Linked DNA regions of Candidatus Vesicomyosocius sp. SY067_SCS001. The protein of the gene in region 2 interacts with the protein of the main gene of each other region in a pairwise test. Links are inferred from orthologs where the notes say so. Each region holds a gene or a part of one and is shown on either strand. Other genes may lie near its edges.

Region 1 (12,066 bases), 250 kb from region 2 along the record:
TTGGCGTAGTGAAGAGAATATTAGTTTTTTACTTGAACCTTATTTAAAACGCAAAAATATTGAGCTTATTATTGGTGAGGCTAATGAAATCAAACCTAATGATAACCAAGTTATGGTTGGTAACCAGGTTATAAACTATGATTATTTAGTGCTAGCTACAGGTCCTAAACTTGCTTTTGACGAGATTGAAGGTTTAGGTCCTGAAGGTCATAGTGTTTCAATTTGCACTACTGCCCACGCTGAATCAGCACGCCAAGAATGGAAAAAGTTTTGTACAAGTGGTGGTGGGCCAATTGTTGTAGGTGCTGTACAGGGTGCCTCATGTTTTGGTCCAGCTTATGAATTCGCTACTATTATGGATACTGATCTTAAAAAACAAGGTATTCGTGATAAATGTCCTATCACTTTTATTACGGCAGAGCCATATATTGGCCATCTAGGATTGGGTGGTGTAGGTGATTCAAAAGGTTTATTAGAATCAGAATTTAGACAACGTCATATCAAGTGGATTACTAACGCTAAAGTTACTAATATTGCAGCTAATAAAGTTACGGTAGATCAAGTTAATGATGAAGGAGAGGTAGTTAAAACAATTGAAACAGCCACTCAGTATACTATGATGTTACCAGCCTTTAAGGGTGTTGATACAGTTGCGAAATTAGCAGATATAGATGCAGGTTTTGTTAATCCACGTGGATTTGTTATAGTAAATGATTATCAACAATCTCCTGTTAAAGATAATATCTTTTCAATCGGTGTGAATATTGCCATTCCCCCTGTTGAAAAAACACCTGTAATGTGCGGCACACCAAAAACAGGCTATATGATTGAATCCATGGTCACTGCTGTTGTACATAATATTGAAGAAATGATTGCTAATAAAACACCTACTCATATCCCAACTTGGAATGCTGTTTGTATTGCTGACATGGGTGACACAGGTGTTACCTTTGTCGCTATGCCCCAAATTCCTCCCAGAAACGTTACCTGGGCCAAAAAAGGTAAAATGATGCATCTTGCTAAAATCGCCTTTGAGAAATTTTTTATTCGTAATATGAAAACTGGCAATTCTGAACCCGCTTACCAAAAGTACATTTTTAAAATATTAGGAATTGAACGTTTAAAAAAAAGTAGATAATCAATTTATAGAATCACTATGAAATTCACAATCACATACTTTCTTAAAGTGTTAAATTACTTTTCTAAAAGTTCTATCGCTGGTGGTTACCCCGCTCGGTTAACTAAATTTTAAAAAGGTGTGTCGGATAAAGTTTATACAAAGATTTGTAATTAATAGCTTGAACATATAGCATTGGATACACAAACACAACTCATAAGATGACTAAAATATGACTTCCAATCAATTAAATTAATCTTTAATTAAATATGATTATATAATCATATTGTGATACATTTGACAAGTATACGTATTATCAGAATAATTAACTTATTTTTAGGAGTGATATTATGTCTCATGTTGTTGTTATTGGCGCAAGTACAGGCGGACTACCTTTTGCCTACGATATTAAAAAAACATTAGGAAAAAATCATAAGGTAACGGTTATTTCCAATAATCCAAACTTTAACTTTATCCCTTCAAACCCTTGGTTAGCTGTTGGTTGGCGTAGTGAAGAGAATATTAGTTTTTTACTTGAACCTTATTTAAAACGCAAAAATATTGAGCTTATTATTGGTGAGGCTAATGAAATCAAACCTAATGATAACCAAGTTATGGTTGGTAACCAGGTTATAAACTATGATTATTTAGTGCTAGCTACAGGTCCTAAACTTGCTTTTGACGAGATTGAAGGTTTAGGTCCTGAAGGTCATAGTGTTTCAATTTGCACTACTGCCCACGCTGAATCAGCACGCCAAGAATGGAAAAAGTTTTGTACAAGTGGTGGTGGGCCAATTGTTGTAGGTGCTGTACAGGGTGCCTCATGTTTTGGTCCAGCTTATGAATTCGCTACTATTATGGATACTGATCTTAAAAAACAAGGTATTCGTGATAAATGTCCTATCACTTTTATTACGGCAGAGCCATATATTGGCCATCTAGGATTGGGTGGTGTAGGTGATTCAAAAGGTTTATTAGAATCAGAATTTAGACAACGTCATATCAAGTGGATTACTAACGCTAAAGTTACTAATATTGCAGCTAATAAAGTTACGGTAGATCAAGTTAATGATGAAGGAGAGGTAGTTAAAACAATTGAAACAGCCACTCAGTATACTATGATGTTACCAGCCTTTAAGGGTGTTGATACAGTTGCGAAATTAGCAGATATAGATGCAGGTTTTGTTAATCCACGTGGATTTGTTATAGTAAATGATTATCAACAATCTCCTGTTAAAGATAATATCTTTTCAATCGGTGTGAATATTGCCATTCCCCCTGTTGAAAAAACACCTGTAATGTGCGGCACACCAAAAACAGGCTATATGATTGAATCCATGGTCACTGCTGTTGTACATAATATTGAAGAAATGATTGCTAATAAAGCACCTACTCATATCCCAACTTGGAATGCTGTTTGTATTGCTGACATGGGTGACACAGGTGTTACCTTTGTCGCTATGCCCCAAATTCCTCCCAGAAACGTTACCTGGGCCAAAAAAGGTAAAATGATGCATCTTGCTAAAATCGCCTTTGAGAAATTTTTTATTCGTAATATGAAAACTGGCAATTCTGAACCCGCTTACCAAAAGTACATTTTTAAAATATTAGGAATTGAACGTTTAAAAAAAAATAAATTTTTAAAAAAGTAGCTAACCAGCTTATAGAATCACTATGAAATTCACAATCACATACTTTCTTAAAGTGTTAAAATGTTAAAGTGTTAAATTATTTTTTCTAAAAGTTCTATCGCTGGTGGTTACCCGCTCGGTTAACTAAATTTTAAAAAGGTATGTCGGATAAAGTTTATGCAAAGATTTGTAATTAATAGCTTGAACATATAGCATTGGATACACAAAACATAACTTATAATGAAAAATTACCTCAAAAAGAACTATTTTAGAAAACTACTAACGCATCAAAATTCAAATGTTAAATAATCATTTTTGAAACAATATTTAAAATTATACTACTATAACTTCATCCATATAATTCATTATTGTATGTATTAACTACTAAACTAAAAAAGACATAAAATATGCTTGTATATATAACATATACATCTGGTAATTACTGTTGATAATTGAAGATAAATAAAAGTTAGATCTCATTTTTATCGTACATTTCAATCAATCATTCATACACATTAAAATAATGATAGTAATAAATACTCTTGATAAGTTATCATCGTTCAACGCCGCTATTTTACAATAATTATACTTGTAAAGGATTTTACATTATTAGATCTTGAACCGCACTATTAACTTTAACTTCATATTTATCTACACCAAAGTAGTATAATAGTTTTTAACTAAAATCAAATTAAAAGCTAGGCTTTCCCAACCTATTTCATTTGTAACAACAAAAACCTAAGAAAATTCTAATCATTTCAACAACGTACAAATTTTTAACACTTAACTAAAACATTGACTATAGTTTGTGACCCCAATGTAATTTAGATCGAATAATCTCAAAATAATTATAACCCTTTGGGTGTAATAAATTAATAAAACTACTGTGCTGACGCACACAAATATCTTGACCAACTTTAATAACAATTGAGGTTTGCCCATCAAAGCTAACAATCGTACCATCATCTGAATCTTTCACTTGAATCATTACTTCACTATCGCCTGGAATCAATAAAGGTCGATGACTCATAGTATGTGGACAAATTGACACTAAACCAATAGCATTAACACCTGGATGCATAATAGGTCCACCACTTGATAATGCATAAGCGGTTGATCCTGTTGGTGTTGTAATAATTAAACCATCAGCGCGCTGATTATTAACAAGTTTATCATTAATATAAACATCAAACTCAACCATTTTTAAATGTTCTTTTCGATGAATAATCACATCATTTAATGCTAAAAAATTATCTAATGTTTTATTATTTTGTTTTATTTGACAAGACAGCAAACAACGTTCTTCTTTAATATATTTACCATTTAAAACTTCTGAAACAATATCAAACATACCTTTTAACGGTACATCAGCCAAAAAACCCAACCGACCAAGATTAATACCTAAAATTGGAATGTTGTTGTCAACAAAACTACGTGCAGTACTAAGTATCGAACCATCGCCACCCACAACAATAATCAAGTCTGCTTGTTGAATAATACTTTTATTCCCAGATACTACATCTACGCTATGGATTAATAAAAATTCACTTAACCTAATAGCCGTGTCCTCACTCACAGAATCATTGGGTTTAGTAATAATACCAATTGTGTTAAACATATTTGTTGATCATTAAGATTAAATTCTTTAAAATAGCCATTATAATAAATAATATATTAAGTTAATTTATAGATAATTTCATTTATTACATATAAATCAATACTTTTAACATAAATCAATATTTTTAACAAATATACATGAATTGAACAACAAAATGACAAAAAAGAAATCAGAAAAAAAGAATCAGAAAAAACCTTCAGTAGAAAAAAAAGATATTGAAGCCACTACTAAAGTTGACTTGCAACCACCTCAAGATAATGATTTACAAGAACAACTAGCCCAAGCTCAGCAATCTGCTAAGGATAATTGGGATCAACTTTTAAGGTCTCGAGCAGAAATGGAAAACCTTAAACGCCGGAATACTAAAGATATCGAAAATGCACACAAATTTGCATTAGATAGTTTCGTCAGAGCATTACTTGAAGTAAAAGACTCACTAAGCATGAGTATTAAAACTGCACAAGAAGAAAAAGCAACTGTTAACCATATTGTGGAAGGATTAGAAATGACTGATAAAGTTTTTTTATCAACTCTAAAAAAATTTGGTGTAGAAATGATTAATCCTGAAGGCGAAACCTTTAATCCACAATTGCACGAAGCTGTTACCATGATACCCATGACAGACAAAGACCCTAATTCTGTTTTAGAAGTCGTACAATTTGGATTTACTTTAAATGAACGCTTAGTTCGCCCAGCAATGGTAGTTGTTGTTCAATAAACAATAACCTCCTAACTTTACAAAAATTAGGAGGTACTTAAATGGATACTAACTATTCAAAAAATTTATAGCATATATGTATGATCATTTATTTTTAATAATGATTGAAACAAAAAGACAGAACAATAAACATATCTTGTTATTTTTATTATGAGTCAAATGGTAAAAATCTTATTCAATAAAATTTCAACGTAATTTCTATTAAATTGGAAGTAATAAAAAGTTATAATTAACAAAAACTAGTCTTTTAAGTTAAAAGTGAATAATAACATAAATCAAAATACAACATAAACTAACACTGGTTTCTTTAAATCAACAAAAAATAGTAGAATAGATAAAAGACTATTAAAAATCTGAAAAAAAATTACTATTTCTATATTTTTATAACTTGATTAACCATAACTATAGAAATAAAAGTTACAATTTTATACTTATTTTTTAACACCAAATCCAAAAAACAAGTCTATCGTCAATTAATTTAACGCTTTCTAGTATGGTACCTTATGATACCTATCTATAAATAATCTATTATTAAAAATAACCAAATCACATCTGAAAATGGAGTAAAAAACTCAAACTTAACTATCGACCTGGAATTGTTTTATTTAAAAAAGATTATAAAACTTCCATTTTCAATAAATATTGATATTCGTAAATAATATTTACTTGTTATAATTAAGCGTTAATAATTAATAATTATAATAGATTTTTTATAAAAGAAACATGAAACGTTTACTACTATCCTTAATTTTAATATTATCCACATTTTTATTAGCACAAGTAGAAAATGATTTATTGCCAGTAAACAAAGCATTCATCTTTAAAGCTGAAGTAGTTAATAACAAAATATTACTTAATTGGAAAATTAAGAAAAATTATTTTCTTTATAAAGAAAAAATTAAGATTTCTGCTAATTTTTCAGCACAACTAGGCAAAGCTAAGTTTCCAAAAACAAAGATTAGAAATGATGAATTTTTTGGAAAAATTGGGATTTATCGTGATAATACCATAGTGGTTGTGCCTATCCTTAAAGGTAGGGCTAAATCTATTTTATTAACCGTTAACTATCAAGGTTGTTCTGATTTGGGTGTGTGTTACCCTCCTATTACTAAATCAGTTGTACTTGACATTAGTTCAATACATTCGACTTCCTTAGATAATAATTCATTTAATCTCTTATCACAAGTAACTAACAAAATACAATCACTTGTTAAAAGCAGCATACCAACTTCTGATAAGCCTTTGTCTGTAAATAATGCATTTAAGTTTTCAGTGATAGCAATTAATGACAATACACTACTAGCTAAATGGGATATTCATCAAGAATATTATTTATATCATAATAAATTTTTATTTGACATTAAAGGAGCAAAATTTGGCAATATTGTAATCTCAAAAGGTAAAATTAAAAACGACAAGTTTCTTGGTAAAACTGAGGTCCACAAAGATGTATTAGAAATTGAAATTCCACTCACTGATATTAATACTAAATTAATTACTCTTATCATTAAATATCAAGGATGCTGGGAAGGTGGTGTTTGTTTTTCTCCACAAGAAAAAACCGTCAATATTATGTTGCCTTCTCAAACAAACAATCCTAAAATTAATTCTTTATCTGAAAAAAAATCAATATACACACCTAATATTATTCAGATTGAATTGAACAAAACTGATCAAATTACTGCATTATTTCAACAAGAAAACATATTGTTAATATTAACAAGTTTCTTTAGTTTTGGCTTATTGTTATCATTAACTCCTTGCGTATTTCCAATGATTCCAATCCTATCAGGCATTATTGTTGGTCAAAAAGAAAAAGTCAGTACTAAAAAAGCGTTAATTATGTCCATTGTATTTGTATTATCCATGAGCATCGCCTACTCAATCGTGGGTGTATTTGCAGGTTATTTTGGTGAAAATTTACAAGTATTATTCCAAGCTCCTTGGGTTCTGTCTATTTTTAGTGTGATCTTTGTTACTTTAGCATTTTCTATGTTCGGCTATTATGAAATTCAATTACCTACCAGTTTACAAGAAAAAATTACAAAAATTAATAATAACCAAGAAGGAGGGCATCTAATTAGTGTAGCTATTATGGGTTTTTTATCAGCACTTATTATTGGGCCTTGTGTTACACCACCGCTAGCAGGTGCATTAATTTATATTGGACAAACTGGTGATGCATTATTAGGTGGGATATCACTGTTTATAATGAGTTTAGGCATGGGTTCACTACTCATTGTAGTTGGTACAGGCGTAAGCAAGTTACCTAAAGCAGATGGTTGGATGGAAAATGTTAAGTACGTCTTTGGTATTTTAATGTTAGCTGCAGCAATTTATCTACTCGATAGAATTATCTCACCCCTTACTTCACTTATCTTATGGGCAATGCTTATTACAATATCACCAATTGCAATGGGTACATTAAACACACAAACAAATACCTCAAAACCTTGGCAACGTATTTTTAAAGCTTTAGGATTAATTATACTAGGCTATGGTATTTTACTTTGGATATTAGTAGCACGTGGAGGTGGTGATATGTTACAACCACTATCTAGCTGGGGAGCATCAAATGTAGGAGCTGAATCAGACCATTTAAAATTTAAGCAAATTAAATCTATAAGCGACTTAGAACAAGTTTTAGCACAAGCTAAAAACAATAACCAAATTGTTATGTTAGATTTTTATGCTAATTGGTGTATCTCTTGTAAAGAACTTGAACTCTTTATATTTTCCAATGCCAATATAGTCAATAAGATGTCTAACGTTATTGCACTCCAAGCTGATGTGACTGAAAATAATATCAATGATAAAGCCTTAATGAAACGATTCAACATTGTTGGACCCCCTGCTATTTTATTTTTCAAAAATGGTATTGAAAATCGTTCACAAAGAATTATTGGAGAAATCAACGCACAAAACTTTCTTAGTCATCTTAAAAAAATTAAATAAAACAAGCGAAAACGCTGTCAGAACTTACAATATTACATAATATTGATGGTAAAATTATCTTTATTTTTATCTTGCTTATCTGAATAAATGGATGTTCTTTTATTAAACGGACCTAACCTTAATCTGCTTGGCTCTCGTGAACCTGACTATTACGGCACACAAACATTGGATGACATTACCAGTAATCTTACAAAAATAGCAAATAATGTTGGTCTCACATTTGAACACCATCAAAATAATTCAGAAGCAAGGCTGATTAAATATATTCACAATGCTGCCGATAACGGAGTTCAATATATAATTATCAATCCTGCAGCTTTTACACACACATCAATTGCTTTACGTGATGCTATACTTGCTGTAGGTATTGAATTTAGTGAAGTTCACTTATCTAATATATATAAGCGTGAAAATTTTCGCAAACAATCTTATTTTTCAGATATCGCACAAGGAATTATTTCAGGCTTTGGCCCAAAAGGCTATGAATTCGCACTACAAGCTGCAATTCAACATATTCAACAATTAGAGAGGTTGTAAATGGACATTCGTAAAGTAAAAAAATTAATGGAATTACTAGAACAATCTAGCATGAGTGAAATTGAAATTGTTGAGGGCGAAGAATCTCTGCGTATCTCACGCTATAGAAATTCTACAATAGCACCTCCAGTAGCAATTACAACTCCAGTAGTTACTCCAATAGAAACTACTGGAGTAACTCCGTCTGAAAATAATATATCCACAACAATAGATGGCCATCCAATTACCTCACCTATGGTTGGTACTTTCTATAGCGCAGCATCACCTAATTCTGATGCTTTTGTTAAAATTGGTCAACATGTCAACCAAGGTGATACAATCTGTATTGTTGAAGCAATGAAAATTATGAACCAAATCGAAGCAGATCAATCTGGAACAGTAACTGAAATATTATGCACAGATGGTGATGCAGTTGAATTCAGTCAAACACTAGTAATCATTCAATGACATCAATGAACAAAATTAATAAGGTTCTAATCGCTAATCGGGGTGAAATTGCGCTTAGAATTTTAAGAACTTGTAAAGAGCTAGGCATTAAGACTGTCGCTGTTTATTCAACAGCAGATAAAGATCTTAAGCATGTTCGCTTATCTGACGAGGCTGTATGTATTGGTCCGCATCCATCAAAAGACAGCTATTTAAACATCCCAGCACTGATTGCTGCAGCAGAAGTTACTCATGCTGATGCAATTCATCCTGGTTATGGCTTCTTATCTGAAAACGCAGATTTTGCACAACGTGTTGAAGAAAGTGGGTTTATTTTTATCGGACCGCGTGCTGATAATATCCGCACAATGGGCGATAAAGTTGCTGCCATTAATGCCATGCAAAGATCTGGAATGCCTTGTATTCCTGGATCAAATGGAAGTTTGACTGAAGACGACACTCAAAACACCAAACTTGCACGTGATATTGGCTTTCCAATTATAATCAAAGCCTCTAACGGAGGCGGAGGACGTGGTATGCGTGTGGTTGAAAAAGAAGCTGACCTAATTGAATCAATTGAAGTAACCAAAACAGAAGCGCTTAACTTTTTTGGCAACTGCAAAGTATACATAGAGAAATTTTTAACTAAACCTAGACATATTGAAATTCAAATATTAGCTGACGAATACGGTAACGCCATTCATTTAGGTGAACGTGACTGCTCAATGCAAAGACGCCACCAAAAAGTCGTAGAAGAAGCACCAGCACCTGACATCACACCAAGATTACGAGATAGAATTACTAGTGCTTGTACAGATGCTTGTAAAGCCATTAGTTATCGTGGTGCTGGTACATTTGAGTTTTTATTTGAAAATAATGAATTCTATTTTATTGAAATGAATACCCGAATCCAGGTAGAGCATCCTGTTACCGAAATGATTACTGGTATTGACATTGTGCGTGAACAAATACGCATTGCTGACGGGCAAATACTATCATTCAAACAAAATGAAGTGCACATTAAAGGTCATGCTATTGAATGTCGTATTAACGCCGAAGACCCTAATAATTTCATGCCCTCACCAGGAAAGATCACCCAATACCATATAGCTGGGGGATTGGGTGTACGTGTTGACTCTCATGTATATAACGGTTATGTTGTGCCTCCATATTACGACTCTATGATTGGTAAACTAATTACTTTTTCTGATACTAGACTAAGTGCTATTATTAAAATGCAAAATGCACTTGATGAAATGGTAATTGATGGTATTAAAACCAATATTGCCTTACAAAAAAGAATCATAAATGATAAAATCTTTCAAAAGGGTAGTATAAACATCCACTATCTTGAGAAAATGCTGGAAAATTCTTTAATATGATCAAAGTAGGCATTATTGGTTCTACTGGATACACAGGACTAGAGCTTATACGTCTTCTACACAACCACCCAAATGCAAAGATTATCGCACTATGTTCAAGAATAAATGCTAGTAAATCCGTTATTAAAGAATTTCCTAGTCTAATAAGCTACATTGATCTTGACTTTATCAATCCAAATGAAAAAAAATTATTTGAATGTGACATTATTTTCTTTGCCACCCCACATGGAGTAGCCATGAATAGCGTTAGTAAATTCTTAAACAAAGACATTAAAATAATTGACTTAGGTGCTGATTTTCGCATTAAAAATAGCACTGAATGGAGTAAATGGTATGGCATAACACATACACAAGATGATTTATTAAAAGATGCTGTTTATGGCTTACCTGAAGTTTATAACTCACAAATCAAAAACGCCACCTTAATTGCCAATCCTGGGTGCTATCCAACCGCAATTATTCTAGCGCTCAAGCCTTTGCTTGAAACAAATGTAATTGACACAAAAAGTATTATTGCTGATTGCAAATCAGGTGTTAGCGGCGCAGGAAGAAGTGCTAATATTTCCACACTTTTTTGCGAAATAAACGAATCTTTAAAACCTTATAATGTTAATCAACATCGTCATAAACCTGAAACGCAACAAGTGTTAACCGACATCGCTGGCAAAGAAGTAAATTTTTTCTTTACCCCACATTTAGTACCTATGACTAGAGGTATGCTTGCTAGCATTTACGTTGATTTAACAAAGGATGTCAACATACAAAAATTATTTGAAAAACACTACCAAAACAACAGATTTATTCATATATTACCAACTAATGTTTATCCACAAACAAAATCAGTTAAGGGTACAAATAATTGCCATATTGGTATTCAAAAATCGAATAATAAACTTATCATTATGTCAGTTATTGATAATATCATTAAGGGTGCCTCAGGACAAGCTATACAAAACATGAATCTTATGTTTGGACTTGATGAAGGATTAGGATTGGAACAGATTGGCTTACTACCATAAGGAAATAACATGGAAATAAAACAAGTTTTAGAAAAAGCAGATATCATTTTTAGTGATAATGCAGCTACAAAAGTATCAACACTAATTAAAGAAGAACAAAATAATAACCTGTATTTACGTGTTTACATCACAGGTGGAGGCTGTTCTGGATTTTCCTATGGTTTTACTTTTGATGAAAAACGTAAAGAAGGTGACTCAGGTGTTACAAATAATGGCGTGCAATTAGTGGTTGATCCTATGAGCTATCAATACTTAATTGGCGCAACTGTTGATTACTTGGAAGACTTACAAGGCGCACGTTTTATTATTCACAACCCAAATGCTAGAACTACTTGTGGTTGTGGCTCATCTTTCTCTGTATAAATTATGATTAAATATATCCCCGGCTTAGCAGGAGTTCCTGCAACAGAATCCTCCATCTCTTCCATTGATGGGAAAAATGGTATTTTAACTTATCGTGGCTACTCAATTGAGGATTTAGTCAAACACGCTTCTTTTGAAGAAGTTTCTATGCTACTCCGAGATGGAGAATTACCAGACAAAAACAGATTAGACAACTTTAAAGATGTTTTACATAAACGCTATGAAGTAAAACGTAATATCCACTCTATGATGTGGTCTTTACCATCCACTGGACATCCAATGAATGTTTTACAAACCGCC
Region 2 (16,910 bases):
GTGATTGGTCGTGATAGTGAAATTCGTCGTGCCATTCAAGTATTACAACGACGAACTAAAAATAATCCAGTTTTAATTGGCGAACCTGGTGTGGGTAAAACTGCTATTGTTGAAGGTTTAGCACAACGTATTATTAACCATGAAGTATCAGAAGGTATCAAAGGCAAGCGTGTTTTATCGCTAGACATGACAGCACTGATAGCAGGTGCTAAATATAGAGGTGAATTTGAAGAGCGACTAAAAATCGTACTTAAAGAATTAGAAGACAAACAAGGTCAAATCATTTTATTTATTGATGAATTACACACCATGGTTGGTATTGGCAAATCCGATGGATCTATGGATGCTGGGAATATATTAAAACCTGCTTTAGCTCGTGGTGATCTACACTGTATAGGTGCTACTACACTAGATGAATATCGACAATATATTGAAAAAGATTCTGCTTTAGAACGTCGTTTCCAAAAAATATTAGTAGACGAACCAACTGAACAAGACACTATTGCTATTTTGCGCGGGCTTAAGGAAAAATACGAAGTTCATCATGGTGTAGAAATCACAGATCCTGCTATTATTGTTGCTGTAACTTATTCAACCAGATATATTACTGACAGACAATTACCAGATAAAGCCATTGATTTAATTGATGAAGCAGCCTCACAAATCCGCATGGAAATTGATTCAAAACCAGAATCAATGGATAAACTTGACCGTAAATTAGTGCAACTTAAAATTGAACGCATGGCACTCAAAAAAGAAAAAGACAAAGCTTCTAAAACACGATTAGAAGAATTAGTGAAATTAATTAAATCACTAGAAAAAGAGTACGCTAATTTAGAAAAAATTTGGAAAAAAGAAAAGCTAGTAGTCCAAAGTGCACACCATCTTAAAGAAGAACTAGAACAAGCAAAATCCGATTTAGAAAATGCACATCGTAACAATAATTTAGCCAAAATGAGTGAACTTCAATACGGAATTATTCCTGAATTAGAACAGAAAATTAACATGGCTGAAAATACTGAAACAGAAAAAATGACATTACTTAGAAATAAAGTCACTGAAGATGAAATTGCCCATATTGTTGCCCGTTGGACAGGTATTCCTGTGGATAAAATGATGACAGGTGAAAAAGATAAGTTACTACAGATGGAAACTATTATTCACAAACGCCTAGTTGGTCAAGATAAAGCTGTTAAAGTTATTTCAAATGCTGTACGTCGTGCGCGAAGTGGCCTATCTGACCCTAACCGTCCTGATGGTTCGTTTCTATTTATGGGTCCTACTGGTGTGGGAAAAACTGAACTTACCAAAGCCTTAGCAGACTTCTTATTTGATACCGAGAAAGCTATTGTACGCATTGATATGAGCGAATTTATGGAAAAACACTCAGTTGCACGTTTGATTGGCGCACCTCCAGGCTATGTTGGTTATGAACAAGGTGGTGTATTAACTGAGGCTGTGCGTCGCAAGCCTTATTCAATTATTTTACTTGATGAAATCGAAAAAGCCCATTCAGATTTATTTAATATTTTACTACAAGTACTAGATGATGGTCGACTAACGGATAGTCAAGGTCGAACAGTTGATTTTAAAAATACTATTATAATAATGACTTCAAACCTAGGTTCTCACTTAATTCAACAAAACCTAGGAAAAGATATATCCGTTGAACTTACTAAAATTGTTAGTGAGCACTTCAGACCTGAGTTTATCAATCGCATTGATGAAATCATAACCTTTAAACCACTAGAAAAATCTCAAATCAAAGGTATTGCACTCAGACAAATTGAGATCTTATCATCACGTTTATCCAAACTTAATCTTAGAATAACATTAAGCGATATAGCCATAAGTTTGATTGTTAACAAAGGCTATAACCCTGTGTTTGGCGCCAGACCCCTTAAACGTACCATACAACAATTATTAGAAAACCCTTTGTCAAAAAAAATCCTTGCTGGAGAATTTTTATCAGACTCAACCATTCATGGAGATGTTAAAGATGGAAAAATCGTTTTCTATTAATCTATTTTTATATAATCAAACCCTGCTGCTACTAAATCGATTTTGTATTACAATACAACAGGAACTACTAATTCTCTCAAAAATGTAATATTTTTATAAAAATAGTATTTTATAGCAGATAAAAACAACCATTTTCCCATATTTTAAACCAACAATACTCTAGAACTAAATTATCACAAAAAATACTTTCTAAAAACAGATTTGTCTATGTATTGTATATCCTTAATAAGGATATACAATACATAGACAAATAAAAACCTTATTGCTAGAAAATTGATATTTAATTAAGTATATAATAAATATTATGGATAACTATAATAAAATTATAAAAAATGGGTTGTGGGATAACAATCAAGCCTTAGTTGCTATTTTAGGTCTATGTCCCTTATTAGCAGTTACCAATAATATTGTTAATGCAATCGGACTTGGTCTGGCAACTACATTTGTTTTAGTAATGTCTAATGTAACTGTTTCTATTTTTCGTAATCATATTTCAAAAGAAGTTCGTATTCCTATTTTTATCCTATTAATTGCTTCATTTGTAACAATTGTTGAATTAATGATGAAGTCATATTTTTATGATTTGTATTTGATATTAGGTATTTTTGTACCTCTAATTGTAACTAACTGCGCTATTTTAGGGCGTGCTGAGGCATTTGCCAGCAAGAACACTTGGGATAAGTCTATACTAGATGGATTAATGATGGGTATTGGTTTCTCTGTTGTACTTATTATATTAGGTGCAATGCGTGAATTAATTGGTAATGGTACTTTATTTGATCAATCTGTATTAATACTAGGTGATTTTGGTAATACACTTAGTATTACTGTGTTTAAAAATTATCAAGGCACTTTATTAGCTATTCTACCACCAGGAGCATTTATTGGTTTAGGACTTATTGTAGCAATGAAAAATAAATACGACTTGGAAAGAAAAAAATTATAAACCAATTAATAATACTTTTACTAAAATAAAGATAATAAGAAACTATAGTTCTTACCCCTAAGCTAATCACGGAAGAATTCTAATAAATTATTCTTCCTAAGAAACCTCGTGCTATAGTAACAAATAGTAAATTTAACATAATTTACTACATTAAACAAAATTTAGTAAGCAAATAAGTTATACTTACCTCTATCAGAGCATTCTTTATGCATGTTTTAAGGATAAAGCAAAAGCATTAGAATTTGACAATCATGAATTTATAAATCTTGGATACTATTCAAAATTATTTAAGCAGTGACATAATTGATATAACACTACTACTATCTCTGGCTCTTAATAAAAACCATGCTCAACTTATTTCTCATAATAATTATCAACTAAGTAGTAACGAAAACAATCAACTTAATCAATTCATCAAACACAGACAGTCCGGTGTTCCATTTGCTTATTTAAGCGGAACAAAAGGATTCTATCATCTTGATTTTAAAGTTACTCCTGATACACTCATCCCTAGACCTGAAACTGAACTATTAATTGATATTGCTTTAGGCTTGTTCAATCACAATCAAACTTGTGAAGTACTTGATTTAGGTACTGGTAGTGGAGTTATTGCCATAACAATAAGTAATAAAAATCCAAACTGGAATTTAACTGCAACTGATTTTTCAATCAATGCACTTGCAGTTGCTAAACAAAACACAAAAACAAATATTAATTTTCAACTAGGTAGTTGGTTTGAAGCTACTCCTAATCAAACATTCGATTTAATTATCTCCAACCCACCTTATATCAAACAAAATGATATTCATCTTAATGAATTAAGATTTGAGCCCCAAAGTGCGCTTATTTCTGGCAAAGATGGTTTAGATGATATTAAAACTATAATTAATAACACACCACAATTTCTCAATGAAAAAGGCTATCTATTATTAGAACATGGTTTCAATCAACAACATAAAATCATACAATTATTAAAAGATAATTTCTTCAAAATTCAAAAATTTAAAGACTATAACCAAAAAAATCGTGCAATTTTAGCACAAATTAAACATTAACAATTATAAAAAACTATCTTAGTATCAAAAATCAGCATTTAACAAACTTATAACTACTAATTTAATAATAGAACTGTACGTGCTTGAATAATAATCTCACATATACTGTATTAACTACATCAAGTAAGTAAAAAATTAACCATTTAACTACATTGTTAATATTTGCCTTTATATAATTAATTAATAGACATTCAATAATTTACTATATTCATATTCATCTCAGAAATTAGCATTTTAATTATTCATTATAGTACTAATTATATCTTTTTAACCAACCAAAATGGCAACTATGATGGATTTCTATATCAATTAATTTAGAAATTGGATATCGTTCTATAAAAACTAAACTTGATACATATCTCATTAGAAACTATAGAAGAGGTATTTAATAATATACCAGATGTTTTTACCCTTATTTTACCTATCGATTCATTACTTATATCTTCTATTATAAGCGTTATTAATTAAGGTTTAGTAGCAATAATATCTCAAACAATACTATCATTTGCGTCTCAAGCATAAATAAGGTAAAATAATTATAATAATATTATTAGTATAATATGCTTACATATAGCAACTTATTTAAAGTGATAATTATGTATACTAATAATTAATCAACTTAATCAATAAACCATCCTGTCTTTAAAGAATTACAACCAAACAAATTATAGTTTTGATAAATCTTATTGTACTATCAATAATTTAGGTGGGATTGATAACTCTTCTAGCTTTTAAATCTCAATAATTCTAACCTTATTTCTATCCAAAACTTAATTAAAATTACTTACTATAGATTAAATCTATTTAAAAAAAAATTCCAATTAAAAAAAATACTCTCCTTAACTAAAATTAGATATGATAGAATAATAAGGATATTCAGGTACATATAATTTATGAAACTAATTATTAGTTAATATGTTAAATAACATTAATTGAATAATTCTTTTAAAAGTTCTTATTTTACAATAAGAACAAAATAAAACAAAAGAAGTCGGTCTATAAGCCGGGTTCTGTAATAAATGGTCATTCATCTACGTGTTTTGTTACCAAAACGCTTTAGCGCTCTACCCACAAACTGCGCGAGCAACGTTATCGTTAGTCTATTTGAGCTTACTCCAAGTGGGGTTTTCCTTGCCACGATTGTCGCCAATCCCGCGGTGCGCTCTTACCACACCTTCTCACCCTTACCTATTAAAAATAGGCGGTCTAAATCTCTGCATCACTTTCCGTTATGTCGCCATACCTAGCCGTTAACTAACACTTTGCTCTATGGAGCCCGGACTTTCCTCTGAAGAGCAATCTCCAGCGACCATCCGACCAACTTCGAGATAATTATACTCTAAGTCTACATCTCTAAAGCTATTAAATTTACTCAAAAAAATAATTTCACTGAAATATTTACCAATTTGCTTAATGAATCATCTGAATATCTTTAAATATACTATGAATATTATTACCTTGAGTATCGACTGCAACTGTAACTGGCATATCTTTAACTTCAAATTCATAAATTGCTTCCATACCCATTTCTTTAAACGCAATTTTTTTAGCTTTTTTAATAGACTTAGAAATCAAATAAGCTGCACCGCCCACTGCAATAAGGTATGTAACCTTATATTTCTTAATAATTTGTATACTATCCTCACCACGTTCTGCCTTACCAATCATACCCAAGATATTAGTATTATCCAATATCATATCGGTAAATTTATCCATACGCGTAGCAGTAGTAGGACCTGATGGACCAATTACTTCATCACCAACAGCATCTACTGGGCCAACATAATAAATAAATTTATTATCAAAATTTACACCATCTGGAAGGCCTTCTCCATTATCAATCATTTCTTTAAGGTACCTATGAGCTACATCTCTCCCAGTAATGATTAAACCTGATAATAATAATGTATCTCCAATATGCCATAGAGCCATCTTTTCACGAGTTAGATTACTTAGATCAATTTTTTTATATTGAGTATAGTCCATCTCTAATTGAGGATAACTATCCATATCTACCTGAGGAAGTTGCGCCACCCCTGAACCATCAAGTGAGAAATGTAAATGACGTGTTGCCGCACAATTAGGAATTATTGCCACCGCTTGAGAAGAAGCATGAGTTGGGTAGTCTTTAATTTTAACATCTAACACTGTTGTTAAACCACCTAAACCTTGTGCACCAATGCCTAAATGGTTAATCTTATCGAATAATTCAAGACGTAATTTTTCAAGATTACTTGGATTAGATTTCTGAGCAATGTCTTTGATATCAATCGGTTCCATCAAACTCTGTTTCGCCATTAACATTGCTTTTTCAGCTGTACCACCAACACCAATACCAATAATACCTGGCGGGCACCAACCAGCGCCCATAGTTGGTATAGCTTTTAAAACCCAATCAACAAGATCAATATCTGGTTCAAGCATGCTAAACTTCGCCTTATTTTCAGAACCACCACCTTTAGCCGCAACAATAAAATTAAGTTGTTCGCCTTTAACAACTTTCATGTGAATAACTGCTGGCGTATTATCTTTAGTGTTAACTCTAGTAAATAATGGATCTTTTACAATAGAAGCTCTAAGGGGATTATTTACATAAGTAAATGCCTGTCTAACTCCTTCATTAATCATATCTTCTAATGATAAATTAGCTATCCAAGTAACTTCCATACCCACCTCAACAAACACATTGACAATGCCAGTATCTTGACATATTGGACGCTTACCAAAGACTGCCATTTTTGAGTTAATAAGAATTTGTGTAATAGCATTTTTTGCGGCTTTGTTAGTTTCTTTTTCATAAGCATTTGTCATCGCTTGAATAAAATCAGGACTATGATAATAAGAGATATATTGCAAAGCATTAAAAATGCTTTCTATAACATGTTTTTGTTGAATTTTCATATTTATAAGGTATTAATTATTACTGATTATTTATAGTATTATATCTCTTTATTTTACAAATATTTAATTGGAAATTTTTATGTTTAATTTTTTAAAAGGGCAAAGTCTTGATTTTTTAAAAGGGCAAAGTCTTGATTTTTTAAAAGGACAAAGTCTTTCTATAGACTTAGGTACAGCTAATACATTAATTTGTATGGATGGTGCTGTAGTACTAAATGAACCATCAGTAGTTGCTATTCATAATGACAGAAGATCACTAGAATCAACTGTTATTGCTGTAGGTCAAGATGCTAAAAATATGCTAGGCAGAACACCCGGTTCTATTGAAGCTATCAGACCTATGAAAGATGGCGTCATTGCTGATTTTAAAATTACTGAAAAAATGTTGCAGCATTTTATTCGTAAGGTTTTACGCTCTGGCTTTTTTTCACCAAGCCCTAAAGTACTTATTTGTGTACCTTGCGGTGCAACTCAAGTTGAGCGTCGCGCTATTAAAGAAAGTGCTGTTGGTGCAGGTGCGCGTGATGTTTATTTAATTGAAGAACCAATGGCAGCAGCGCTTGGTGCAGGTATGGCAATTGAAGAAGCTTCAGGAGCTATGGTTATTGATATTGGCGGAGGCACAACTGAGATTGCAATTATGTCACTTAATGGTATTGTATATTCTGATTCATTACGTATAGGTGGCGATGTATTTGATGATACAATTGTCAAATTTATACGTCGTGAACACGGCATTATTATCGGATACTCAACTGCTGAAAAGATTAAAGAAGAGGTGGGATCAGCGTTCAAATCAAGCGCTGTTAAAGAAATGCAATTTAGAGGACGTGATGTTGCTAAAGGAATTCCAGTGAGCTTCAATATAACTAATACTGAAATTTTACAAACATTAAAAGAACCACTTAAGATAATTATCAGTTCTATTAAAACTGCATTAGAAAAAACCCCTCCAGAGTTAAGTTCTGACATTGCCGAAAATGGCTTAGTCCTCACAGGTGGGGGCGCACTCTTAGATGGTATTAATAAGCTTATTAGTCAAGAAACTAATCTGCCAGTACGTATTGCTGACGATCCGCTTACTTGTGTTGCTCGCGGTGGTGGAGTTGCACTTAATATGATCTCTAAACATAATATAGGGTTTTTAGCTGCTGAATAGTTAAATATTGATTAATTATTTATAGGGCTTTCCAATATGAAGTTTCTTGAACTTTTTATCCCTGTCATTATCTCTATAATACTTATACTATCTGATTATAAATTTTCTTATCTTAACCATCTAAGACAATCAATTGAAACCTTAATATCACCCATCTATATGGTAGTGAACTTACCTTCACAGATATATACCTGGATTGATAATCAAGGTACTAGCAAAGATCAATTAACCATAAATAATAATAATTTACATCGTGAACTATTAAAACTTAAAGCTAGATTACAAACCTACAATGCCTTAGTACTTGAAAATAAAAAACTCCAAGCACTATTAGATTCAAGTTATACCGTAAAACAACAAAAATTTACTTTAGCCCGAATAAGTGAACTTAGCCAATCTAGACTTAAAAAACAAATTATTATTAACAAAGGTAGTAGTAGTGGCATTAAAATTGGACAAATAGCTTTAAGTTCTAAAGGTATTATTGGGCAAATATCGAGAACAACACCACTATATTCAACTATATTAATGGCTAATGATCCAACACAACACGTTCCTGTTAAAAATGGACGTAGTGGTGTTCGGGGTATTAGCAAAGGTATAGCTGAGAATAATCATCTATTAAATGTTGAATTTATAGAGCCTAATTTAGACGTTAAAGTAGGTGATGTATTTTTAAGTAGTTCTATCGGATCAAAATTTCCAGATGGATACCCAGTAGGAACAGTAATTAGCGTAGAAAAAAACCAAAACGAACCATTCTTACATATCCAATTAAAATCTGCTCAAATACCAGAACAATTAGAATTTGTCATTATTGTAACAGACTAACCATGAATTCACAACGTCGTCCCTATATATTTCTAATAAAGATTACTTTTTTTGCATTAATTTTAAGTGTAATACCTCTAAACAATCTGTTATTAGGCGCATCTGCATTTTGGTTATTACTTCTTTATATTTACTGGATAGTATATTTTTCAACCAAAGTAAAATTTTTTATTGCGCTTATTCTTGGCATACTTGTTGATATTCTACATGGTGATATTTTGGGACAAAATGCCTTAGCGCTTATTTTTAGTAGTCTATTTATTAGCAATATAAAGCAATCATTTTTTTTATCTAACCTAAGTACTCAACAAGTTTATGTATTTATATCTAGCAGTATTTATTTGGCATTTTTCTTACTAATCTTTGTATTAACACAAGGTTTTATCATTAACTATTACTTATTTTTAGCGCCATTTACTAGTGCATTCATTTGGCCAATAGTTCAGTTCTTACTATCAAAATGCAAAGCATAAATAATCCTCAATTTGAAAATAAAATACTCTTTTATAGACTTAGACTAGCACTTATTTTTATTTTTTTACTCACTGCTTTATTAATAATTAGAATTTACAATTTACAAATAGTAAACTATCAATATTACTTAAAAAAAGCTTTAAACAATCAAATACATACTCTACCAATAACACCTAGTAGAGGAAAAATATTTGATCGTAATGGTAATGTTTTAGCTACTAACAAACTAGCATTTAAACTGACCTTAACACAAGAAAAAACTAAAAACATTACAAAAACACTACAACAGCTAAAACAGTATGGATTTATCAATAATAAGGATATTAAAATATTTAATCAAAAAATAAAACATTATCAAAAATTTCATAGTATTCCAATTAAATATAACCTTAATGAGATCCAAGTTGCAAAATTCTTAATTAGCAATATTTTTATTGGTGTAGATATAGAACCTTATTTCCATCGAATCTATCCCAACCAAAATTCTAGCGTTCATGTTATTGGTTATGTTTCTAGAATGTCTAAAAAAGATAAACTTATTTATGATAAGAAAAACTATTTAGGCACTTTATTTGTAGGTAAAACTGGCATTGAAAAACAATACGAAACACTATTACATGGTACTAACGGCTTACAACAAATCGAACGAAATGTAAATGGTAGGGTTATTCACATCAAAATCATTAAGCCTGCTATTACTGGTAAGAATTTATATCTAAGCATAGACTTAGACATGCAAAAAAAAGCAGAAGCACTCCTTAAAGGAAAACGAGGCTCAATTGTGGTTATAGATGTCAAAAATGGCGAAATATTAACACTCGTTAGTACACCTATTTATAATCCAAACTGGTTTGTAAATGGTATATCACACACCAACTACAACCAATTACAAACATCAAAAAATATCCCTCAACTTAACCGTGCAATTCAAGGGTTATACCCTCCAGGATCTACAATTAAACCTATGGTGGCTTTAGCAGGCTTAGAAGAGGGAGTTATTACTAATATAAGTAGCACTTTTTGCCCAGGATATTACAAATTACCAAATGTTAAACGCAAATTTAACGATTGGAAAAAAACAGGACATGGACATGTCAATGTCAAAGAATCAATAACACAATCATGCGATGTATTTTTTTATGACTTAGCAAATAAACTAGGTATTGACAAATTACATAATAATTTAGACTTATTTAATTTTGGCCGAAAGACAAATATTGATATTCCTGGAGAAAATTCCGGAATACTACCATCTAAAACTTGGAAGAAAATTAATAAACATAAACCTTGGTATCGTGGAGAGACCTTGATTACAGGTATTGGTCAAGGATTTATAGCTGTTACTCCTTTACAGCTTGCAGTTGCCACTACAGCAATTGCCAACAAAGGTATTCTATTTAAACCAACCTTGCTTAAAAATACGCAAACATCTGATGATATCATCATCGAATCTAAAAAAGATAGTCATATACAAATTCCAATTAAAAATATTCAAAATTGGGAAGATGTAATTGACGGAATGAAACAAGCTATTTATGCACCTAAAGGTACTGCTAGAAAGCTCAATAAAGGTTTAACCTATACATTAGCTGGAAAAACTGGAACCGCACAAGTATTTAGTCTTGACAATACTATAGAACAGTATATTGAAGAAAAACTTGATGAAAGATTAAGAGATCATGCACTATTTACTGGCTTTGCCCCCATTGAAAATCCAGAAATAGCTATCGCTATTATTGTTGAAAATGCAGGTAATGGTAGCTCAAAAGCAGCACCAATTGCACGTCAAGTACTTGATGTATATTTTGATAAACAATTAAACAATACTTTGCCTTAATAAATTTCAGTCAATTGGGACTATTAAAATCGGTAAACACGCTTTAAATTAATATAATCATGGATGGTTAATTAATTATACAAAATAATTATTTTAGCCTTAGATCAGTCCCATTATAAGATTACTATAAAAATTTAATATTGCTTACTCTATCTCTAAACTATGTATTTTAACTAAATCTAGCCATCAATACTTAACAAGTATTTATATTTTCTTTCTCTAATAAAACTCCAAACCTACTGAAAACTCTTATTTGATGAACATCAAAGTATAGCCTTCAAAATGATCACTAAAAAATAATAAATTATTACTCATAGGTATCCATATCCTTGTTGTTGGTAAAATTCTTTCTTAAAAATTGAAAATTTATTAATTTCAATAGCTCTACGCATTTGTAACATTAGGTATTGGTAATAATAAAGATTGTGAATAGTATTAAGTCTTGCACCTAAGATTTCATTTTTTCTTTGCAAGTGATGCAAATAAGACTTAGAATAATTTTGACAAGTATAACAATGACAACACTCGTCTAATACTGAAGTATCAAGTCTATACCGTGCATTACGAATTTTAACAATACCAATTGAGGTAAACAAATAACCATTACGAGCATTACGTGTTGGCATAACACAATCAAACATATCAATACCACGTTCAACTGCTTCTACCAAGTCTTTCGGTGTACCAACACCCATCAAATATCTTAACTTATCACTAGGCAATTGACTTGGAAGATAATCCAATACCTTTATCATCTCTTCTTTAGACTCACCCACACTCAATCCCCCAATTGCAAATCCATTAAAACCTATTTCAACCAAAGTAGCTGCCGATTGCATACGAAAATCCTCATGCATGCCACCTTGAACAATGCCAAATAAGGCATTTTTATTATTTAAACGATCATGCTCATTTTTTGATCGTTGTGCCCATCGCAAAGACAATTGCATAGACTCATAAACTGTTTTTTTATCAGCTGGATAGGGCGTACACTCATCAAAAATCATAACAATATCTGAACCTAACTTCTTCTGTATTTGTATTGACTCTTCTGGCCCTATAAAAATTTTAGCACCATCTTTAGGTGAACGAAAATCTACACCTTTTTCACTAATTTTTCTTGTTTCTCCTAAACTAAATACCTGAAAACCTCCAGAATCTGTTAATATTGGACCTTTCCAATGCATAAAATCATGTAAATTTCCATGTGCTTGAATAACATCCGTACCAGGTGTAATCGCTAAATGAAAACTGTTTCCTAAAATCATTTGCGCACCTAAGCTGCTCAATTCTTCTGGCGTCATGGCTTTAACTGAACCATAAGTTCCAACTGGCATAAATGCTGGTGTTTCAACCTCGCCTCTATCAAAAATTATTTTGCCACGGCGTGCTAAATAATTTATATTTTTTAATTCAAATTTCATCACTTTTCTCATTAACTTGTAACTGCCATAATTTAGCATATTCACCATTAGACTCTAATAACTTAGCATGTGTTCCACATTCTTGTACTTTCCCATCTCCAAGTACAATAATTTTATTACTATCAATAATAGTAGATAGTCGATGTGCAATTACTAAAATAGTATGTTTGCTAGATAATCTCTTTAATGCTTTTTGAACCATCTTCTCTGAATAAGAATCTAATGCCGATGTTGCTTCATCAAAAATTAAAATAGGCGGATTCTTTAGAAGTACTCTAGCAATCGCTAAACGTTGTTTTTCACCACCAGAAAGTTTCAAACCACGTTCACCAACTAACGTATCATAGCCTTCAGGAAGCTTATTAATAAAGGCGTCAATAAAACTAAGTTTAGCTACTTTTTCCACTTCATGTTGGTTTGTATCTTGTTTTCCATAAGCAATATTGTAATAAATACTTTCATTAAACATTACAGTATCTTGTGGAACAACACCAATAACTGATTGCACAGAATGTTGATTCAAATTCTTGATATTTTGCCCATCAATTAATATTTCACCACTATCCACATCATAAAATCGAAATAATAATTTCGCCAATGTCGACTTTCCAGAACCAGACTTACCTACAATAGCTACTTTTTGTCCAGGCTCAATGACAAAACTAACTTCTTCTAATACTTTATTCTTACCTTTATAGGCAAAAGAAATACGCTTAAACTCAATCTTTCCTTGACCAATTTTTATTTTTGGTGCATCCTTAGAACTATTTACTTTTGATTGACGATCAAGTAAATCAAACATGTTATTCATATCAATAAAATTATGTTTAATCTGCCGATACACAATTCCTAAAGAACCCAATGGCATAAATAACTGTAATAACAATACTTGAATCATAATCATATCACCAAGACTCAAACTTTCATCAACAACACCTTGAGATGCGAAAATTAAAATGATAGTTATTCCTACAGCAATAACAGCACTTTGAACAAAGTTAAGCGCCGTCATTGAAGTAAAACTTTTAGTAGCAATATTTTCCCAACGAGTCATAGTTTCATTATAACGATTAACTTCAGCATCCTCTTGATTAAAATATTTAACCGTCTCATAATTAATTAAACTGTCCACTGCATTCATATTAGCCTCAGATTGCATATCATTCATCTGATAACGGTACTTCATACGCCAATTTGTAATAGCCAATGTAAAGCCTACATAAAAAACTACCGTTAAAAATGAAATACCAGCAAAGAAAATATCATAATTAAACCACAAAACACCAATCACTAAACATATCTCAAAAAATGAAGGAATGATGTTAAACACAAAAATCGATAACAAGGTAGATACACTTTGAGTGCCACGATCAACATCACGGGTAATACCACCAATACGACGATCAAGATGGAAAGACAAATCCAATGTATGTAAATGCTTAAATACACTAATTGCAATCAAACGCATAATATGATAACGAACACGTACAAAAATCGCATCACGAAGCTCATTAAATAACGAACTAGCAAGTCTAAGCGCACCGTAAGCAAAAAGTAGTCCTAACGGTAAAATTAGCAAGATATTAGTCTGATTTAAAACGTCAACGATTTCTTTTAAAACAACTGGCACTGCAACATTAGCAAATTTTGCAATAATCAAAAATAACATTGCCAAAATAACACGTATACGCATTTTTAACAAATAAGGAAATAACTTTTTTAAAACTTTAATGTCTCTGGTTTTAAAATCATAAGCCTTAGTTTTATTATCAGTACCACACATAATATATAAGATTATTATTGGGTAGAGGTACGTCTTTTTTACAAGTAATTTTTATCATTTTATTGGTTTTAAACTAACCTTGATTATGTAATAATTCCTGTTAACAAGATATATAACTAACTAAATAGGTATCATCACAAACCAATACTCTATTCAATAACATATAATATTAGTGGTTTTTACCTGATAAACAAGGGTTTGCAAATTTCAATTACTCTAACCCTTTAGGTGACATTAATATAAATTAAAATTTATATTTCCTATAAAAGTTGCTTTAATATCACTTTTAGTCTAATAATAGCCTCAAAATATAACTAAACCTTTATAAAATTATTTATCAATCTGATACGGACTACTTATAGGGCTTATTTTTTCTGTTCATTCATGTTATTTTTCCTAGGTAGAATACTATTAATTGTTTATGCAAAATATTTTCACAATTATATCTGAAATATGATAACAACTTTTTCGAAAAATGAAACCCAAAATATGACAATTGCACTCAAACTTGCCTTACAAGGAAGATACGGTGTAAAGTCTAATCCTATGGTAGGTTGTGTAATTGTTAAACATTCCAAGATTATTGCCAAAGGATATCACAAAAGTTTTGGCCAAGAGCACGGAGAAATTAATGCCTTAAAACAAATTAACTATAAAGCTCTGGGTGCTACACTCTACGTCACTCTAGAACCTTGTTCACATCAAGGGAAAACACCGTCTTGTGCACAAGCCATTATTAACTCAGGTGTTAAAAAAGTTATTATCGCTATGCTTGATCCTAATCCTCTAGTCAATGGTAAAGGGGTTGTTATACTTGAATATGCAGGTGTTGAGGTTAAAATTGGTCTTTTAAAAAATGATGCATTAATTCTTAATCAAGGATTTATTAAGCGTATACAAACTAATAAGCCTTTTGTACGTTGTAAAGTAGCTATGAGTATTGATGGGAAAACCTCAATGAGTTCAGGTGAAAGTAAATGGATTACCTCAAAAATTGCAAGATTAGACGTACAAAAACTACGTGCCAATCACCAAGCAATTATAACTGGATCAGGTACAATTATTAAGGACAATCCTTTAATGACAGTACGTCTTGATGATGTTAATTCAAAACCACTACGTATTGTAATTGATAGTAAGAATCAAATAACAGATACCTCGCTTAATATATTTAACACTGATGCACCAACACTAATCCTAAACCCGGATAACACCAAGGTACTTGCCTCTGGCAAACTAGATCTTAATAATGTATTAATCCAACTAGGCAATCAAGGTATTAATAATGTTTTACTTGAAGCAGGTCCTAAACTGATTGGAGCTATGATTAAAATGAAATTAATTGATGAGTTTATTATTTATATGGCTCCTATATTAATGGGCAGTGATGCTAATTCAATACTTAATCTAGTTATTAAAGATATGACTTATAAAATCAAACTAGATATTATTGATGTTAAGATGATAGGTAACAATATTAAAATAACTGCTACTTTAAAATGAATAACTTAACTAATAAGCACATAATCATTGGTGTTAGTGGCTCTATTTCAGCTTATAAAGCACCTGATATTGTGCGTCGGTTACAAGATTTTAATGCTAAGGTAAAAGTAATTCTTACCAAAGGAGGCGCCAAATTTATTACTAAATGGTCATTACAATCAATCTCACAAAATAAAGTCTATCATAATTTATGGGATGAAGATGCTGAATTTGGCATGATACATATTGAACTTGCTAGATGGGCAGATGCTATTTTAATAGCTCCTGCTAGCGCCAATACTATTACCAATATCGCTATAGGTAAAGCTAATGATTTATTAAGTAGTGTTGTCTTAGCAAGTGACGCATTATTGCTCATCGCACCTGCTATGAACCTAAAAATGTATCAATCTAACGTTCTTCAAAACAACTTATCAATACTTACTAATCGGCATGCAATCATTATTAAACCAGGATCTGGTGAGCAAGTTTGTGGCGATATTGGTATGGGAAAACTCGCAGAGCCATCAAACATCGCAAAACAAGTGGTTCAGCAGTTCATTAGCACAAAACTAACTGGTAAAAAAGTACTAATTACTTTAGGTTCTACTATTGAAGCAATTGACCCAATTAGATTTATTTCTAATCACAGTAGTGGAAAAATGGGTATGGAATTAGTCAATACTTGTATCGAATCAGGAGCATCAGTAACCTGTATTTATGGCAATATCACCACCACTCTAAATGCAAAATCTAACAACATATCAATTGTTAACGCACAACAGATGTATGATAAAGTCATGGATAATATTACTAATCAAGATATTTTTATTGCTTGTGCAGCTGTAAGTGATTTTTCTGCTAAAAATACAAAAAATCAAAAAATCAAAAACAATAGAAGAAATCTAACACTTGAACTTATTCCAAATAAAGACATATTAGCAGATGTCTGCAAATTAAAAGAAAAACCTATTTGTATAGGGTTTGCTGCAGAAA

Evidence for each region.
Region 1: the proteins of ribD (region 2) and accC interact in binary tests that used the Escherichia coli proteins (3 or more experiments, as listed by UniProt). The link is inferred for Candidatus Vesicomyosocius sp. SY067_SCS001 from one-to-one orthologs.

Annotation. Positions count from the first base shown.
Region 1 is NZ_CP054877.1:1,005,598-1,017,663, forward strand. Bases 8,410-11,206 are described here. They hold accC (acetyl-CoA carboxylase biotin carboxylase subunit), read left to right. Parts: upstream 8,410-9,028; coding sequence 9,029-10,384; downstream 10,385-11,206. Other genes in these bases: aroQ (type II 3-dehydroquinate dehydratase), read left to right, coding at 8,410-8,576; accB (acetyl-CoA carboxylase biotin carboxyl carrier protein), read left to right, coding at 8,577-9,023; argC (N-acetyl-gamma-glutamyl-phosphate reductase), read left to right, coding at 10,381-11,206. Outside these bases: HUW60_RS04815 (NAD(P)/FAD-dependent oxidoreductase), read left to right, coding at 1-1,138; HUW60_RS04820 (NAD(P)/FAD-dependent oxidoreductase), read left to right, coding at 1,468-2,769; HUW60_RS04825 (NAD(+) kinase), read right to left, coding at 3,548-4,366; nucleotide exchange factor GrpE, read left to right, coding at 4,521-5,084; protein-disulfide reductase DsbD, read left to right, coding at 5,808-8,039; more of aroQ, read left to right, coding at 8,127-8,409; more of argC, read left to right, coding at 11,207-11,403; iron-sulfur cluster insertion protein ErpA, read left to right, coding at 11,413-11,766; HUW60_RS04865 (citrate synthase), read left to right, coding at 11,770-12,066. UniProt on the Escherichia coli protein: This protein is a component of the acetyl coenzyme A carboxylase complex; first, biotin carboxylase catalyzes the carboxylation of the carrier protein and then the transcarboxylase transfers the carboxyl group to form malonyl-CoA.
Region 2 is NZ_CP054877.1:754,812-771,721, forward strand. Bases 13,955-16,910 are described here. They hold ribD (bifunctional diaminohydroxyphosphoribosylaminopyrimidine deaminase/5-amino-6-(5-phosphoribosylamino)uracil reductase RibD), read left to right. Parts: upstream 13,955-14,885; coding sequence 14,886-15,935; downstream 15,936-16,910. Other genes in these bases: HUW60_RS03665 (ABCB family ABC transporter ATP-binding protein/permease), read right to left, coding at 13,955-14,432; coaBC (bifunctional phosphopantothenoylcysteine decarboxylase/phosphopantothenate--cysteine ligase CoaBC), read left to right, coding at 15,932-16,910. Also shown: ATP-dependent chaperone ClpB, read left to right, coding at 1-2,022; HUW60_RS03620 (electron transport complex subunit E), read left to right, coding at 2,327-2,968; prmC (peptide chain release factor N(5)-glutamine methyltransferase), read left to right, coding at 3,235-4,023; HUW60_RS03635 (fumarate hydratase), read right to left, coding at 5,434-6,924; HUW60_RS03640 (rod shape-determining protein), read left to right, coding at 7,004-8,083; rod shape-determining protein MreC, read left to right, coding at 8,120-8,914; rod shape-determining protein MreD, read left to right, coding at 8,917-9,387; mrdA (penicillin-binding protein 2), read left to right, coding at 9,375-11,225; tRNA guanosine(34) transglycosylase Tgt, read right to left, coding at 11,537-12,649; more of HUW60_RS03665, read right to left, coding at 12,639-13,954. UniProt on the Escherichia coli protein: Converts 2,5-diamino-6-(ribosylamino)-4(3h)-pyrimidinone 5'-phosphate into 5-amino-6-(ribosylamino)-2,4(1h,3h)-pyrimidinedione 5'-phosphate.